3 regions of the Streptomyces sp. NPDC029138 genome follow, and region 3 is predicted to be linked to each of the others. Evidence: riboswitches for the same ligand, from Rfam matches in the RefSeq annotation. Region 3 holds a riboswitch; each other region holds the start of a gene.
What was found. Region 3 has a riboswitch for S-adenosylmethionine ahead of ACZ4WH_RS26295 (amino acid ABC transporter permease). Riboswitches for the same ligand answer to the same signal wherever they lie in the genome.
Positions count from the first base shown of each region.

Region 1: it holds a riboswitch for S-adenosylmethionine, as region 3 does, so the genes downstream of both, ACZ4WH_RS06985 (aminotransferase class V-fold PLP-dependent enzyme) here and ACZ4WH_RS26295 (amino acid ABC transporter permease) in region 3, are expected to answer to the same signal.
Region 2: it holds a riboswitch for S-adenosylmethionine, as region 3 does, so the genes downstream of both, thrC (threonine synthase) here and ACZ4WH_RS26295 (amino acid ABC transporter permease) in region 3, are expected to answer to the same signal.

Region 1 is NZ_JBVHWM010000004.1:280,914-285,955, forward strand. Features, by position in the region: gene ACZ4WH_RS06980 (protein kinase domain-containing protein) at 1-927, opposite strand, end outside; gene ACZ4WH_RS06985 (aminotransferase class V-fold PLP-dependent enzyme) at 980-2,356, opposite strand; SAM riboswitch class IV at 2,488-2,605, opposite strand; gene trpD (anthranilate phosphoribosyltransferase) at 2,678-3,742, opposite strand; gene qcrB (cytochrome bc1 complex cytochrome b subunit) at 3,864-5,042, opposite strand, start outside.
Region 2 is NZ_JBVHWM010000014.1:32,112-37,153, forward strand. Features, by position in the region: gene ACZ4WH_RS14810 (ubiquitin-like small modifier protein 1) at 1-106, opposite strand, end outside; gene thrC (threonine synthase) at 103-1,386, opposite strand; SAM riboswitch class I at 1,404-1,544, opposite strand; gene ACZ4WH_RS14820 (glucosyl-3-phosphoglycerate synthase) at 1,676-2,620, shown strand; gene ACZ4WH_RS14825 (alpha,alpha-trehalose-phosphate synthase (UDP-forming)) at 2,695-4,134, shown strand; gene otsB (trehalose-phosphatase) at 4,101-4,964, opposite strand.
Region 3 is NZ_JBVHWM010000038.1:4,306-9,347, forward strand. Features, by position in the region: gene ACZ4WH_RS26285 (ABC transporter substrate-binding protein) at 1-681, opposite strand, end outside; gene ACZ4WH_RS26290 (amino acid ABC transporter ATP-binding protein) at 752-1,543, opposite strand; gene ACZ4WH_RS26295 (amino acid ABC transporter permease) at 1,540-2,523, opposite strand; SAM riboswitch class IV at 2,879-2,989, opposite strand; gene ACZ4WH_RS26300 (glutathione S-transferase C-terminal domain-containing protein) at 3,067-3,954, opposite strand; gene ACZ4WH_RS26305 (putative leader peptide) at 4,037-4,159, opposite strand; gene ACZ4WH_RS26310 (NAD(P)/FAD-dependent oxidoreductase) at 4,300-5,042, shown strand, end outside.

The sequences.
Region 1 (5,042 bases), on a different contig from region 3:
GGGTGTGGTGGGGGCCGGGGGCAGGTATTCCACGCCGCTGGGGCGGTCGTCGGGGGTCGGGTGGGGGCGGGTCGCGGGGCCGTACCAGCCCGGGCGGGCGGCGGCGCGCAGGGTGTCCGGGGTGAACCCGGCGCCCGCCACCACCTCCGCCGGCTCCGGACGCTCCAGCGGGTCCTCGCGCAGACAGGCCGTCACCAGCGGGCGGATGTCCTCCGGCACGCCGGACAGGTCGAAGTCGCGGGTCAGGATGCGCAGCAGCACCACCGAGTCCTGGCCCTCGCCGAACGGCTCCCGGCCGGCCGCCGCGTAGGCGAGGACCGCGCCGAGGGAGAAGACGTCGCTGGGCGGGCCGACCTGGCCGCCGTTGCGGATCTGCTCCGGCGAGACATAGCCGACCGAGCCGACGACCGCGCCGGTGCGGGTCAGCGCGGTGGCCTCCAGCGCCCGGACGATCCCGAAGTCGATGACCCGGGGCCCGTCCGGGCCCAGCAGGATGTTCGACGGCTTCAGATCTCGGTGGACCAGCCCCTTGGCGTGGATGGCGGCCAGCGCCTCGCCGAGCGCGGCGGCGAGGACACGGACCGCGGGCCCGGGCAGCGCGCCGTGGTCCAGGACGGCGTCCCGCACATTCGGCCCGGACACGAACTCCGTTGCCATCCAAGGTCGTTCGGCCTCGGTGTCGGCGTCCACGACCCGTGCGGTGTAGGTGTCCGCGCCGCCGACGGTCTGGGCGGCGCGGACCTCGTGGCGGAAGCGGGCGCGGAAGGTGCGGTCCTCGGCGTGCTCGGCCCGTACGACCTTCACCGCGAGCCTGAGGCCGGTACGGGACTCGGCGAGGTAGACCTCGCCCATGCCGCCCGCGCCCAGTCTGTGCGTGGTGGTGTACGGGCCGATGTGGCGCGGGTCTGTTGCGCGCAGCGGCTGCACTCCGGGCTCCCCCTGTCCAACGTGTCGTCAGGGGGAGGTTATACGGCGCTCCTCACACCGCCGGCACGCAGCGGCCGTCCTCCGTGCGGTACTGCCACTTCGCGCCCTCCGCCACCAGTTCCCTGACGGCGTTCACGAAGCGCTCCACGTGCTCGTCCGGCGTGCCCGCGCCGAAGCTGACGCGGATGGCGTTGAGGGACTTCTCGCCCGGGGCCGCCTCGGGGGCACCGCACTCGCCCTGGGCCTGCGGGTCGCTGCCGAGCAGGGTGCGGACCAGGGGGTGGGCGCAGAAGAGGCCGTCGCGGACGCCGATGCCGTACTCGGCGGAGAGCGCGGCGGCGAAGTGGGAGCTGTTCCAGCCGTCGACGACGAAGGAGATCACGCCGACGCGCGGGGCGTCGTCGCCGAAGAGGGACAGCACGCGCACCTCGGGCACCTCGGCCAGGCCCTCGCGGACCTTGGCGATCAGGTGCCGCTCACGGGCGACGAGGGTGTCCCAGCCGGCCTCGGTGAGGGCCTTGCAGGCGGAGGCGACGGCGTAGGCGCCGATGACGTTCGGGGAGCCGGCCTCATGGCGGGCCGCGGTCTCGTGCCACTCGACGGCGACGCCGCCGTCCTCGCGCCGGGTGACCTTGCGGCTGGCGCCGCCGCCCGCGAGGTACGGCTCGGCCGCCTGGAGCCAGTCGGCGCGGCCGGCCAGGACTCCGGAGCCGAAGGGGGCGTACAGCTTGTGGCCGGAGAAGGCGACCCAGTCGACGTCCAGGTCACGGATGTCCACCGGGTGGTGCGGGGCCAGCTGGGCGGCGTCCAGGACGATGCGGGCTCCGTGGGCGTGCGCGACGGCGGCCAGTTCGCGCACCGGCCACAGCTCGCCGGTGACGTTGGAGGCGCCGGTGACGCAGACCAGGGCCGGGCCCTGGCCCCCTTCGATGGACGCGGTGCGGTCGGCGAGGGCCCGCTCCAGGGTCTCGACGGCCTGCCGCGGGGTGCGCGGGGCGTTGAGGCAGGTGACCCGCGCGTCCCGCCAGGGCAGCAGGGAGGCGTGGTGCTCGGTCTCGAAGACGAAGACCTGGCAGTCGGCCGGGAGCGCCCGGGCCAGCAGGTTGAGGGAGTCGGTGGTGGAGCGGGTGAAGATCACCTGGTCGTCCGGACGGCAGCCGAGGAAGTCGGCGACCGTCGTGCGGGCGTTCTCGAACAGGTCGGTGGAGAGCTGGGAGAGGTAGCCGGCGCCCCGGTGGACGCTGCCGTAGTACGGGGCGTACGCGGCGACGTCGTCCCAGACGCGCTGGAGGGCGGGGGCGCTGGCCGCGTAGTCCAGGGCGGCGTAGGTGACTTCGCCGCCGGTGACCAGGGGGACGGTGACATCTCGCCCAAGGACGGACAGAGGGGCGCAAACGGACTGGTCGGCGGCAGCGGTGGAGACAGACATGGCGGAACTCCCGTGACAGGAATGCGGAGAAGAGAGAAAAGGGGTGTGCGGAGGCGGGGCTCTGCGGCCCTAACGCATTCGCTTGCTCACGGAAGGCTCCCTCGAACGACCAGGACCCCTGGTGTGTGAGGGGTCCGCGCTTGCCGTAGGCCTTGCTGCCGTACGGCCTGGTCTTCACCCGGGGCACCCCGCCACGGACGGAGGGTTGCCGGACAGTCGGCCGGGGCCTCATGACTGTCACTCATGACCTGGTACAGGAACGTACTGAAGTGATCGTCGTCCCGCAACCCGTGTCCGGATCGCGGGACGACTCCCGGGGCGCTAGGCGTTGCTGACGGCCACCCAGCGGTCCAGGGTGCGCTTGGCCGCGCCCGAGTCGATCGACTCCGCGGCCCGCGCCATGCCCGCGCGGATCTGCTCGGTGAGCGGCGCGTCCGTCGGCTCGAGGGCCACCAGCGCCGCCGCCGAGTTCAGCAGGACGGCGTCCCGTACGGCCCCTGTCTCACCGTCGAGCAGGCGGCGGGCGACCTCGGCGTTGTAGGAGGCGTCGGCACCGCGCAGGGCGTCCACGGGGACGAGGTCGATGCCGACCTCGCGCGGGTCGAAGGTCTCCTCGGTGACCTTGCCGTCCCGGACCACCCACACCCGGGAGGTAGCGGTCACGGTCAGCTCGTCGAGGCCGTCGTCGCCCCGGAAGACCAGCGCCGAGTTGCCGCGCTCGGCGAGGACGCCGGCGACGATCGGCGCCATGCGGGGATCCGCGACACCGACGGCCTGCGACCGCACCTGCGCGGGGTTGGTCAGCGGGCCCAGCACGTTGAAGGTGGTCCGGATGCCCAACTGGCCGCGCGCGGGGGCGACATGGCGCAGGGACGGATGGAACCGCACCGCGAAGCAGATGGTGATGCCGGCTTCCTCGGCCACCTCGGCCACCCGCTGCGGGGTCAGGTTCAGGTTGATGCCGAGCTTCTCCAGGACGTCGGAGGAGCCGGAGGCGGAGGACGCGGCGCGGTTGCCGTGCTTGACGACCTTGGCACCCGCGCCCGCGACGACGATCGAGGACATGGTGGAGATGTTCACCGTCTTGGCGCCGTCCCCGCCGGTGCCGACGATGTCGACGGCCGGGCCGGGCACCTCGATGACGTTCGCGTGCGCGTACATCGTCCGGACCAGTCCGGTGATCTCCTGGACCGTCTCGCCCTTGGCCCGCAGCGCCACCATGAACCCGGCGATCTGCGCGTCGGTCGCCTCCCCGCGCATGATCAGGTCCATGGCCCAGGCGGTGTCGTCGGCGGACAGGTCCCGGCCGTCCAGCAGACCGTTCAGCAGGGCGGGCCAGGAGCGGCCCGCCGCGGTGTCGCCTCCAGCGGGGGTCACAGCGCTCATCAGCCGCTCCTTGAACAGATTCCTGCTACGTCGTACACCACCCTATCCAGCCGGAGGCACGGCGAAGGGCCCCGTCCGGGTTACGGACGGGGCCCTTCGGAGTGGCGTGGCGACGCGGGGATCAGTGGTGGCCGTGGCCGCTCGTGATCTCCTTGTACTCCTCGACGGTCGGCTTCGGGATCTGGTTGTCCTCGCCGTAGTAGGCGTTGGACAGCTTCACCCGCAGCTTCTCCGAGGCCGGGACCTTGCGCTCGACCCCGTTCTCGTCGACCGTCGGACCGATCTCGGCCGGCGTGTACTGCTCGTGCGAGGTGAGCGTGTGCAGCTGCTCCTGGCTGAGCGGCTCGTGCACCTCGATGAACTCACCGTGCGGCAGCCGCTTGATGATGCCGGTCTCGCGGCCGTGCAGCACCTTGTCGCGGTCGCGGCGCTGGAGGCCCAGGCAGATCCGCTTGGTGACGATGAACGCGATGACCGGGGCCACGAAGTAGGCGATCCGGACGAACCAGGTGACCGCGTTGATCGACAGGTGGAAGTGCGTGGCGAAGATGTCGTTGCCGCCACCGATCAGCATCACGAAGTACACGGTCAGCCAGGCGACACCGAACGCCGTACGGGTCGGAGCGTTGCGCGGGCGGTCCAGGATGTGGTGCTCGCGCTTGTCGCCGGTGACCCAGGCCTCGATGAACGGGTACGCCGCGATCGCGCCGAGGATCACGCCGAACAGCACCAGCGGGATGAACACGCCCAGGACGAGCGTGTGGCCCCAGAAGTCGATCTCCCAGCCCGGCATGGCACGGATCAGACCCTCGGCCATGCCCATGTACCAGTCCGGCTGGGCGCCGGTGGACACCTGGTCCGGACGGTAGGGGCCGATGGCCCAGATCGGGTTGATCTGCGCGATCGCCGCGAGGGCCGCGAGCACACCGAAGACCAGGAAGAAGAAGCCGCCGGCCTTCGCCATGTACACCGGCAGCAGCGGCATGCCGACGACGTTCTTGTTCGTCTTGCCGGGACCCGTGAACTGCGTGTGCTTGTGGTAGAAGACCAGGATCAGGTGGCCCACCACCAGGCCCAGCATGATGCCCGGGAGCAGCAGGATGTGGATCGAGTAGAAGCGGGCCACGAAGTCGCCGCCCGGGAACTCGCCGCCGAAGAGGAAGAACGAGATGTACGTGCCGACGATCGGCACGGACAGGATCGCGCCCTCCATGAAGCGGACACCGGTGCCGGAGAGCAGGTCGTCCGGGAGCGAGTAACCGGTGAAACCGGTGAACATGCCCAGGACGAGCAGCAGGAA
Region 2 (5,042 bases), on a different contig from region 3:
CCAGGTCGGCGATGACCTCACCGAGCGTCGCGCCCTCGGCGGCGACCTCGGCCCGGCCGCCGGTGTAGGTGCGCAGGATGGTGGGGATGCGAACGGTCACGCTCATGCGAGGCCAGCCTCTCGGAAGGAGTCCAGGGTCGGGCGGATGGTGGCGGTGAGGCCGGTCCCGGCCACCGCGTCCAGGGTCTTCAGGCCGTCGCCGGTGTTGAGGACGACCGTGGTCTTCGCCGGGTCCAGCACACCGTCCTCGAGCAGCTTGCGGGTGACTCCGACGGTCACGCCGCCGGCGGTCTCCGCGAAGATGCCCTCGGTCCGCGCGAGCAGCTTGATCGCGTCCACGACCTCCGCGTCCGTCACGTCCTCCACGGCACCGCCGGTGCGGCGCGCGATGTCCAGGACGTACGGCCCGTCGGCCGGGTTGCCGATGGCCAGGGACTTGGCGATGGTGTTCGGCTTCTGGGGCCGTACGACGTCGTGGCCGGCCTTGAAGGCGGTGGAGACCGGGGAGCAGCCCTCGGCCTGCGCGCCGAAGATCTTGTACGGCCTGTCCTCGACCAGCCCCAGCTTGATCAGCTCCTGGAGACCCTTGTCGATCTTCGTGAGCTGGGAGCCGGAGGCGATCGGGACCACGATCTGGTCCGGCAGCCGCCAGCCGAGCTGCTCGCAGATCTCGTACGCCAGGGTCTTGGAGCCCTCCGCGTAGTACGGCCGCAGGTTGACGTTGACGAAGCCCCAGCCCTCGCCGGCCGGGTCGCCGATCAGCTCGGAGCAGAAGCGGTTCACGTCGTCGTAGTTGCCCTCGATGCCGACGAGTTCACCGCCGTAGACCGCGGCCATGACGACCTTGCCCTGCTCCAGGTCGTGCGGGATGAACACGCAGGAGCGGAAGCCGGCGCGGGCGGCGGCGGCGCCGACGGCGCCGGCCAGGTTGCCGGTTGAGGAGCAGGACAGCGTGGTGAAGCCGAAGGCGCGGGCGGCCTCCAGGGCCTGGGCCACGACCCGGTCCTTGAAGGAGTGGGTCGGATTGCCGGAGTCGTCCTTCACGTACAGACCGCCGGTCACGCCCAGCTCGCGAGCCAGGTTGTCGGCCTTGACGAGCTTGGTCCAGCCGGGGTTGATGTTCGGCTTGTCGGCGACGTCCGCCGGGACCGGCAGGAGGGGCGCGTAGCGCCAGATGTTCGCGGGGCCCGCCTCGATACGGCGGCGCAGTTCCTCGGTGTCGTAGGCGGAGAAGTCGTAGGCGATCTCCAGCGGGCCGAAACACTCCTCGCAGGCGAAGACCGGGCCGAGCGGCACCCGATGACCGCACTCGCGACAGCTCAGGGCAGCGGCGGGGCCGAGGTCGACGGTGGATTCGCTGGTGCTTGCAACTGTCTGCACAGCCATGGAGGCGAGGCCCTTTCTCCTCATCTTCCTCACGACGCATCTCGTCGTGAGACGGAATTGGCACCTTCCCTGGCCGGGAGCCTCGCGTGAACGGGTCCGGATCAGGGGGGTTGCCGGGGCTTCATCGGGCCGTGTCCCTCTGCCCCTCTGGATGAGCGGTATGCGGTTGTAGAACGCACAGGACCCCCGACATGCGATGGTCACCGGCGTTGTTCAAGACTGTAACCGACGGCCGGGACAGTTGAGACAGCCGTCCGAACCGCGAGACACGAGTGAGGAGCCACAGACTGTGCTGGAAGAAGTCGAGCGCTGGCTGACCACCCGGTCCTGGTCCGTGGCCGCCCGCCCGCTGCACCAGATCCTCGCAGCCAAGCAGCGCACGGGCCGGACGATCAGCGTCGTGCTGCCCGCGCTCAACGAGGAGGAGACCGTCGGCGACATCGTCGCGGTCATCCGGCACGACCTCGTGGAGCAGGTGCCGCTCGTCGACGAGATCGTGGTCGTCGACTCCGGCTCCACCGACCGCACCTCCCAGGTCGCCGCGCGCGCGGGCGCCCGGGTCGTCCACCGCGACACCATCCTGCCGCGCCTGCCGGCCGTCCCCGGCAAGGGCGAGGTGCTGTGGCGGTCGCTGCTGGTGACCAGCGGGGACATCGTCTGCTTCATCGACGCGGACCTGAAGGAGTTCTCCTCCGACTTCGTCTCCGGGATCGTCGGCCCGCTGCTCACCGATCCGGACGTCGACCTGGTCAAGGCGATGTACGACCGCCCGCTCGGCGGCAGCGCCGGGCAGGGCGGCCGGGTCACCGAGCTGATGGCCCGCCCGCTGCTGAACATGCACTGGCCGCAGCTGGCCGGGTTCGTGCAGCCGCTGGGCGGCGAGTACGCGGCCCGCCGCTCCCTGCTGGAACAGCTGCCGTTCCCGGTGGGCTACGGCGTGGAGCTGGGCATGCTGGTGGACGCGCTGCACCTGGTCGGCCTGGACGCGCTGGCCCAGGTCGACGTGGGGGTGCGCAAGCACCGGCACCAGGACGGGCAGGCGCTCGGCCGGATGGCCGCCGCGATCTACCGCACCGCACAGCTCCGGCTGGCCCGCGGCCATCTGGTCCGGCCCGCGCTGACCCAGTTCGAGCGGGGCGAGGACGGGTTCGAGCCGCGCACCTACTCGGTGGACACCGAGGAGCGGCCGCCCATGGTGGAGATCGCGGAGTACGCCGAACGGAAGGTGGCGTGAACGGGCCGTATACGGTCGGCTCGCCGGGCGGGCCGTACGTTTGAGCGTTTCCGGGCCGGGCTAGGTTGAGGCGTATGGCTTCCACGCTCGATGCTGCGGAAAAGGCTCAGGTGCTGGTCGCGTCGAACCGCGGCCCGGTCTCCTATCAGGTGGGCGAGGACGGCTCGCTGCACGCCCGGCGGGGTGGCGGCGGGCTGGTCTCGGGACTGTCCGCCATCGGGTCGGACGCGGGCTCGGTCTGGGTGTGCGCCGCGCTCGGCGACGGCGACCGGGCGGCCGTCCGGCGCGCGGACGGCGGGCTGCTGCCGGCCGAGGACACCGGCGGGCAGCGGGTGCGGATGCTCGACATCGACACGACCGTGCACGCCGAGGCGTACAACGGGATCGCCAACTCGGTGCTCTGGTTCGTCCACCACATGCTGTACCAGACGCCGCTGGAGCCGGTCTTCGACGCCGGTTTCCGCCGGCAGTGGGGGTCGTACGAGGCCTACAACCGGGCGTTCGCCGAGGCGCTGGCCGAGGAGGCCGCCGAGGGCGCGGCCGTGCTGATCCAGGACTACCACCTGGCCCTCGCCCCCCGCATGCTCCGCCAGCTCCGGCCCGACCTGCGCATCGGCCACTTCTCGCACACCCCGTGGGCGCCGCCGGACTACTTCCGGCTCCTTCCCGACGACATCGCGGCCGAGCTGCTCGGCGGCATCCTGGGCGCGGACCGGGCGGCGTTCCTCACCCGGCGGTGGGCGGACGCGTTCACGGACTGCTGTCACGCGGTGCTCGGGCCCGGCATCCCCTCCGGCACCCGGATCGGGGTGCACGGGCTGGGCGCGGACGCGGACTTCCTGCGCGCGCGGGCGCACGAGCCGGACGTGGACGAGCGGATGGCGGCGCTGCGGGCGGAGATCGGGGAAGGGCGCAGGACGATCGTCCGGGTGGACCGGACCGAGCTGTCCAAGAACATCGTGCGCGGGCTGCTGGCGTACGAGCAGTTGCTGGAGGACCACCCGGAGTGGCGGGAGAAGGTCGTCCACGTGGCGTTCGCGTACCCGTCCCGGCAGGACCTCGCCGTGTACCGCGAGTACACGGCCCAGGTCCGGCGGGTCGCGGACGAGATCAACGAGCGGTACGGCACGGACGGCTGGACCCCGGTCGTGCTGCACGTGAAGGACGACTTCGCCCGCTCCCTGGCCGCGTACCGGCTGGCCGACGTGGCCCTGGTGAACCCCATCCGGGACGGCATGAACCTGGTCGCCAAGGAGGTCCCCGTCGTCTCCGACGAGGGCTGCGCGCTGGTGCTGTCGAGGGAGGCGGGGGCGTACGAGGAGCTGGGCGAGGACGCCTTCGTGGTGAACCCGTACGACATCGCGGGGACGGCGCGGGCCCTGCACGAGGCGCTGACCCTGCCGGCGGACGCGCGGGCGGAACGCTCGAAGCGACTGGCCGCCGCCGCGACCGCGCTGCCGCCGGCCCGGTGGTTCCTCGATCAGCTGGCGGCGCTGGACCCCCGGCCCAGCTGAGCGGCCAGCGCCCGGAGCAGGCCCACGACTCCCTCCGGGCCGTCGACGACCAGGTCGGCCCGGTCCGCCAGTTCGGTGACCTCCGCGCTGCCGCTGCACACCAGCAGGCCGGGGACGCCGTTGGCGCGGAGCTTCTCGATCGCGGCGAAGGCGGGGAGGTCGCCCAGGTCGTCACCGGCGTAGACGACGCAGCCGGCCTTGACGGCGCGGGCGTGGTCGAGGAGGGCCACACCCTTGTCCATGCCCGGCGGGCGCAGTTCCAGGACCATGCGGCCGGGCTCGACGATCAGGCCGTGCCGGGTGGCCAGGTCGGCGAGGGGGGCGCGCAGGGCCTCGAACGCGGCCTGCGGGTCGGGGGCGCGGCGGGTGTGCACCGCGAGCGCCCGTCCCTTCTCCTCGATCCACGTGCCCTCCTCCGCGCCGGCGCGCTCCAGCAGGCCCGGCAGCTCGGCGCGGACGGCGGCGACGCCGGGGTGCGGGGGCGGCGCGGTGACCGTGCCGGTGGCCGCGTCCCAGCGCTCGGCGCCGTAGTGGCCGAGGACGGTGAGGTGCTCCAGGCCGGGGACGCCGGCGAAGCCGCCGTACCGGACCGCGACCTCGGGCGGGCGGCCGGTGATCACGGCGACGGAGGCGATCTTCGGGGCGAGGGCGGCGAGGGCGGGTACGGCCTCGGGGTGGGCGCGGGCCTGCTCGGGGTCGGCGACGATCGGGGCCAGCGTGCCGTCGAAGTCCAGGCCGATCAGGGCGGTGCGGGGCTGCGCGAGCAGGGCGGCGAGGCCGTCCTGACCGGCTCGGGTGCGCGGGGTCGGCAGAGCGTCCATAGCGTCCATACCGCGACACTATCCAGCCCGGGGTGCCTCACACCCAGGGTTCCGTCGCCTCCCGCCCCGGGGCTCCGCCCCGGACCC
Region 3 (5,042 bases):
GAAGTACTTGACGGTGAGCTTCTTCCCCTCCTTGGCCAGCTTCGCCTTCCACTCCAGGAGGATCTTCTCCTGGTTGGTGCCGGCGCCCACGCTGACCGTCCTGCCGGCGAGGTTCTCGTAGTCGCCGTCGAAGTTCCAGGGGTTCTTCTTCAGCACCTCGAAGGCCAGGTTGTCCTTGCGGTAGGAGGCGAACTCGTACTTCCTCTTGCGCTCCTCGGTGACGGTGACGTTGGAGAAGGCCACGTCGACCTTGCCGCTGTCGACGCCGACGAAGAGGTTCTCCCAGGTGGAGTTCCGGATCTCGGGCTTCAGACCGAGGACCGCGGCGACCAGGCGGCCGAGGTCGGGCTCGGAGCCGGTGAGGGTCTTCTGGTCGCTGCCCACGAAGTTCAGCGGAGCGGAGCCCGAGGGCAGGGCTCCGACGCCGATGACGAGCCTGCCGCTCCGGCGGACGGAGGCGGGCAGTTCGGCGCTGATGGACTTCACTTCGGAGACCTTCAGCGCGGTCTCCTCGGCGGCTCCGTTGGACAGGCGCCCCACCGTCACCGTGCCGGTGGCATCGGTCTTGGTGACGGCCTCGCTGTCGCCTCCGCAGGCGGCGAGCCCGGTGGCGAGGGTGGCGACGGCGGTCATCGCGGTGATGCCGCGGATCAGGGCGCGTCGGGAAAGGTGGATAGGCATGGCGTGGCTGTCCTTGTCTCGCTGATGAGGGTGGTGAGCGGTGTGCCCTGCGGGAGCGTGGAGGGCGGGGTCAGAGCACCTTGCCGAGGAATTCCCGGGTCCGGGCGTGTCGGGGCCGGTCCAGCACCTCGCCGGGCGGGCCCTGTTCGACGATCCGGCCGCCGTCGATGAAGACGACCCGGTCGGCGACCTCGCGGGCGAAGCCGATCTCGTGGGTGACGATGACGAGGGTGGTGCCGCTGGTCGCCAGGTCCTTGATGACGGCCAGCACCTCGCCGACGAGTTCGGGGTCGAGCGCCGAGGTCGGCTCGTCGAAGAGGATGATCCCGGGCCGCAGGGCGAGGGCGCGGGCGATGGCGACGCGCTGCTGCTGTCCGCCGGACAACTGCCGTGGGTAGGCGCCGGTCCTGTCGCCGAGGCCGACGCGGTCGAGGAGTTCCCTGGCGAGTTCCCGGGCCGCCGCCTTGGTCAGCCTGCCGGTGGCGGCGGGGGCGGCGGCGACGTTCTCCAGAACGGTCAGATGCGGGAAGAGGTTGAAGTTCTGGAAGACGAAGCCGATCCGGCTGCGCTGGGCCAGGATGGCGCGCTCGCCGAGTTCCCTGAGCCGGTCCCCGTGCCGCTTCACCCCGATCAGCTCACCGCCCACGCTGACGTGGCCGATGTCGGGCTTCTCCAGGTGGTTGACGACTCTGAGCAGCGTGGACTTGCCGGAGCCGGACGGCCCGAGGATCACCGTGACCTCACCGGGGCGGACGGTCAGGTCGATGCCGTCGAGGACGCGGTGGGAGCCGTACCACTTGTGGACACCGTGTACTTCGAGCGCGGCGGGGACGGTCTTGGGGAGGGTCTGCGTGGTGGTCATACGGCGGCCTCCCGGCGCAGCCGGGCCCGCAGGTCGGCGAGGCCGGCCCGGGCTTTTCCCAAGGGGGTCGGCGGCAGGGTGCGGGTGGCGCCCCGGGCGTAGTACCGCTCGACGTAGAACTGGACGACGGACACGGCGCTGGTCAGGATCAGGTACCAGACGGTGGCGACCATCAGCAGCGGCACGATGTCACCGGGGTAGGTGCTGCCCATCGACTGCACCGCGCCGAACAGGTCGAGCAGCGACACGTAGAAGACCAGGGACGTGCTCTTGATGAGGCCGATCAGCTGGTTGACGTAGTTCGGGGTGATGGACCGGAGGGCCTGCGGGAAGACGATCCGGCGGAACTGGTAGCCCTTGGGCAGGCCGAGCGCGGCGGCCGCCTCGTGCTGTCCCTGGTCGACGGAGAGGATGCCGCCGCGGACCACCTCGGCCGCGTACGCCGCCTCGTTGAGGCTGAGGCCGATGACGGCGATCGTCATGTCGGTGGCCAGCCTGGACTCGTCGAAGGTGACGAAGGCGGGTCCGAAGGGCACGCCGAGGCTCAACGTCTTGTACAGGGCGCTGAAGTTGTACAGGAAGATCAGTACGACGATGAGCGGCACGGAGCGGAACAGCCAGGTGTAGGTCCAGCTGACCGCGCGAGGCACCGGGCTTCCGGAGAGCCGGGCGAGCGCCAGCAGGATGCCGCCGAGGAGCCCCAGGACGGCGCTGAGCGCGGCGACTTCAAGGGTGACGAGGAGGCCGTCGAGGACGGTCGGGCGCAGGAACCAGTAGCGGAAGCGGTCCCACTGGTAGAAGGGGTTCGTGACCAGTCCGTGCAGGATCTGCGCGACGAGCACGAGGACGACGGCGGTGACGATCCACCGCCCGGGCCGACGCGGCGGCTGAAGTCGCTGGGAGGACAAGGGTGTTGACGGCGTGTCGGTGGCGGGCGGCGCCTCGGCTAGGGAGACGGCGGCGCCTGGGGGTTCACTCATGGCGGGCTCCGGCAAAGTCGGTCACCCCGGGGGGCCGCGCGGGAGCGGCGGTGGGCCACGACGGCACTGCGGCACGAGGCGGCGCACGGACGGGCGCGGAACCGGGGGCTGGGCGGACAACGGCACACCGGACGGACGGTGTGCGGCGGGAACGCGGGGGCTGGGAGGAGACGTCAGCCCTGACAGCGGGCAGAGCCCGGTGCGGTACACAGTGCGCTGTTCACGCGGAGCAGATCGACGGCGCGGTCGGCGACGAGGAGTCCGGCGTACGACGGTACGCAGCCCTGGGGGCGGCTCGCGGCCGTCCTGGGAGCTGCGTACATGGCGTCACCTGTCACTGTTCCGGCCCCGTGGGGCCTCGCGCTTACCGAAAACGTCGTCCGGTCCGGTCGTCACCTGGGGCACCCCACCGCGATGCGAGGGTTGCCGGTCAGCGAGCCAGGGCTTGGCGCTGACGCTCATGACCGTTCTGAGCCGTAAGTAAGGCAGTTGCCCGTTCGAATGTCAACGGCCGTCCGCCCAGTGGACATCGGCGACCCGCTCTCACCTGCGAGAAGCGTCCGGGGCGTCCGCCGCATGACCTGCCCAGTCCAGGATCTGGACAGCGGCTCCGGCGGCCTCCAGCCCGTGGCAGCGGCCGTGGTGGCGGCGGGCGATGCCGTCCAGGTCGAGGTGGCGGCCGAAGGCGGGGTGGGCGGCCAGGCGGCGGGCGTAGGCCCACAGGGCGCGGTGGTCGGCGATGCGGTGCACGGCGGAGGCGTCGAGATGGCAGCGGTGCACGGTGTCGAGCTGCACCAGGGTCACCCACAGCTCGACGTCGGCGGCGGTGAGCCGGCCGTCGGCCAGGTACTCCTCGCCGCTCAGCCGCCGCTCCAGCCGGCCCAGGGTGTCCAGCAGCACATCGAGGGCGGCGGCCCGCTCGGCCGGGTCGGCACCGGCGCGTCCGGCGCGCTGCGCGGCCTCCTCGATGCCCTCGGCGCACATCCGCTCGACGGCCTCGATCACGGACTCCAGGCCGGAGGGGTACAGGCAGGTGGGGCCGCCCGGCCGGAACCGGTCCAGGTCGCGCAGGATGTCGAGGGTGTGGGTGCTGACGATGCGTCCGGACCAGTCGTCGCTGAGCACGGGCGCGAGCGCCGGGCCGGTGTAGTGGTGGGCACTCGCCTCGTACAGCGGGCGCAGCGCCGCGTGGCCGCCGCCGGGACAGTCCGGGACAGCGGGCAGGAGGGTGACGGGACAGCGGGCGTCGAGGCCGAGGAGGCTGTGGCCGACGGCGAGGCGCAACCCGTCGGGGCAGGCGGTCGACAGATGGAGCCGGTAGCGGTGCGGCACGGCGTAGTGGCCGCTGCGCGCGTCCCGGCCGATCCGGCCCCGGAAGACGGGCGCGGCGCCACGGACGGACGGGACGGCGGCGAGCGGAGTGATGGACATGCGTCTCCCCTGGTGGTGGGTGTGCGGAGGGGCGCGCCGGCGCGGGCGCGACCGGTCGGTGGGGGCGAAGGGGCGGCCCGGCTCAGCGGTGGCGGCTGATCGCGCTGCACACACGCTGGAGGTCGATGTGGCGGCGGGAGGTGAGCAGGGGTGCGCGCAACGGCGTCCGGCCGGTCCGGCCGATGCCCGTTTCACGGCGCGCCATGATTTCCTACCTGTTCACTAGGATTCCCTCCGTGGAGTGTCGATCGGGCTCCGTGCGACGTCAAGGGGGCGTCCACGCCTGGGGATCGGGGCCGGCGCCGAGGACTCCGCAGAAAGGGAAACATGTGACATAGTACTGGCGTGGCGAAGCGACTGACCTGCGATGTCGTGGTCGTCGGGGCTGGAATGACAGGCGCGGCCTGTGCCCTGTACGCCGCGCGCGCCGGACTCGACGTACGGCTGGTGGACCGGGGCCCGGTGGCCGGCGGCACCACCGGCGCCGGCGAGGGCAACCTGCTCGTCTCCGACAAGGAGCCGGGCCCGGAACTCGCACTCGCGCTGATGTCGGCCCGGTTGTGGGCCGGGCTGGCGCGGGAGCTGGGGGCCGCGATCGAGTACGAACCCAAGGGCGGCCTCGTGGTCGCCCCGGCGCCCGGCACCCTGGCCGCGCTCCGGGAGTTCGCCGCGGACCAGCGGGCCGCCGGCGTCACCGCCGTACCGGTCGACGCCGACCGACTCGCCGAACTGGAACCCCACTTGGCGCCCGGCATGGCGGGCGCGGTGCACTACCCGCAGGACGCCCAGGTCATGCCCGCGCTGGCCGCCGCCCACCTGATCCGTGCCTCCGGCGCCGCCGTGCACACCGGCCGTACGGTGACCGGGGTACTGCGCACCGCGCGGGGGACGGTGTACGGCGTCCGCACCGACCGGGGCGACATCCACGCACCGGCGGTGGTGAACGCGGCCGGCACCTGGGGCGGCGGCCTCGCCTCGCTCGCCGGCGTCCGGCTGCCGGTGCTCCCCCGGCGCGGCTTCGTTCTGGTCACCGAGCCGCTGCCGCGCATGGTCCGGCACAAGGTGTACGCCGCTGACTACGTGGCCGA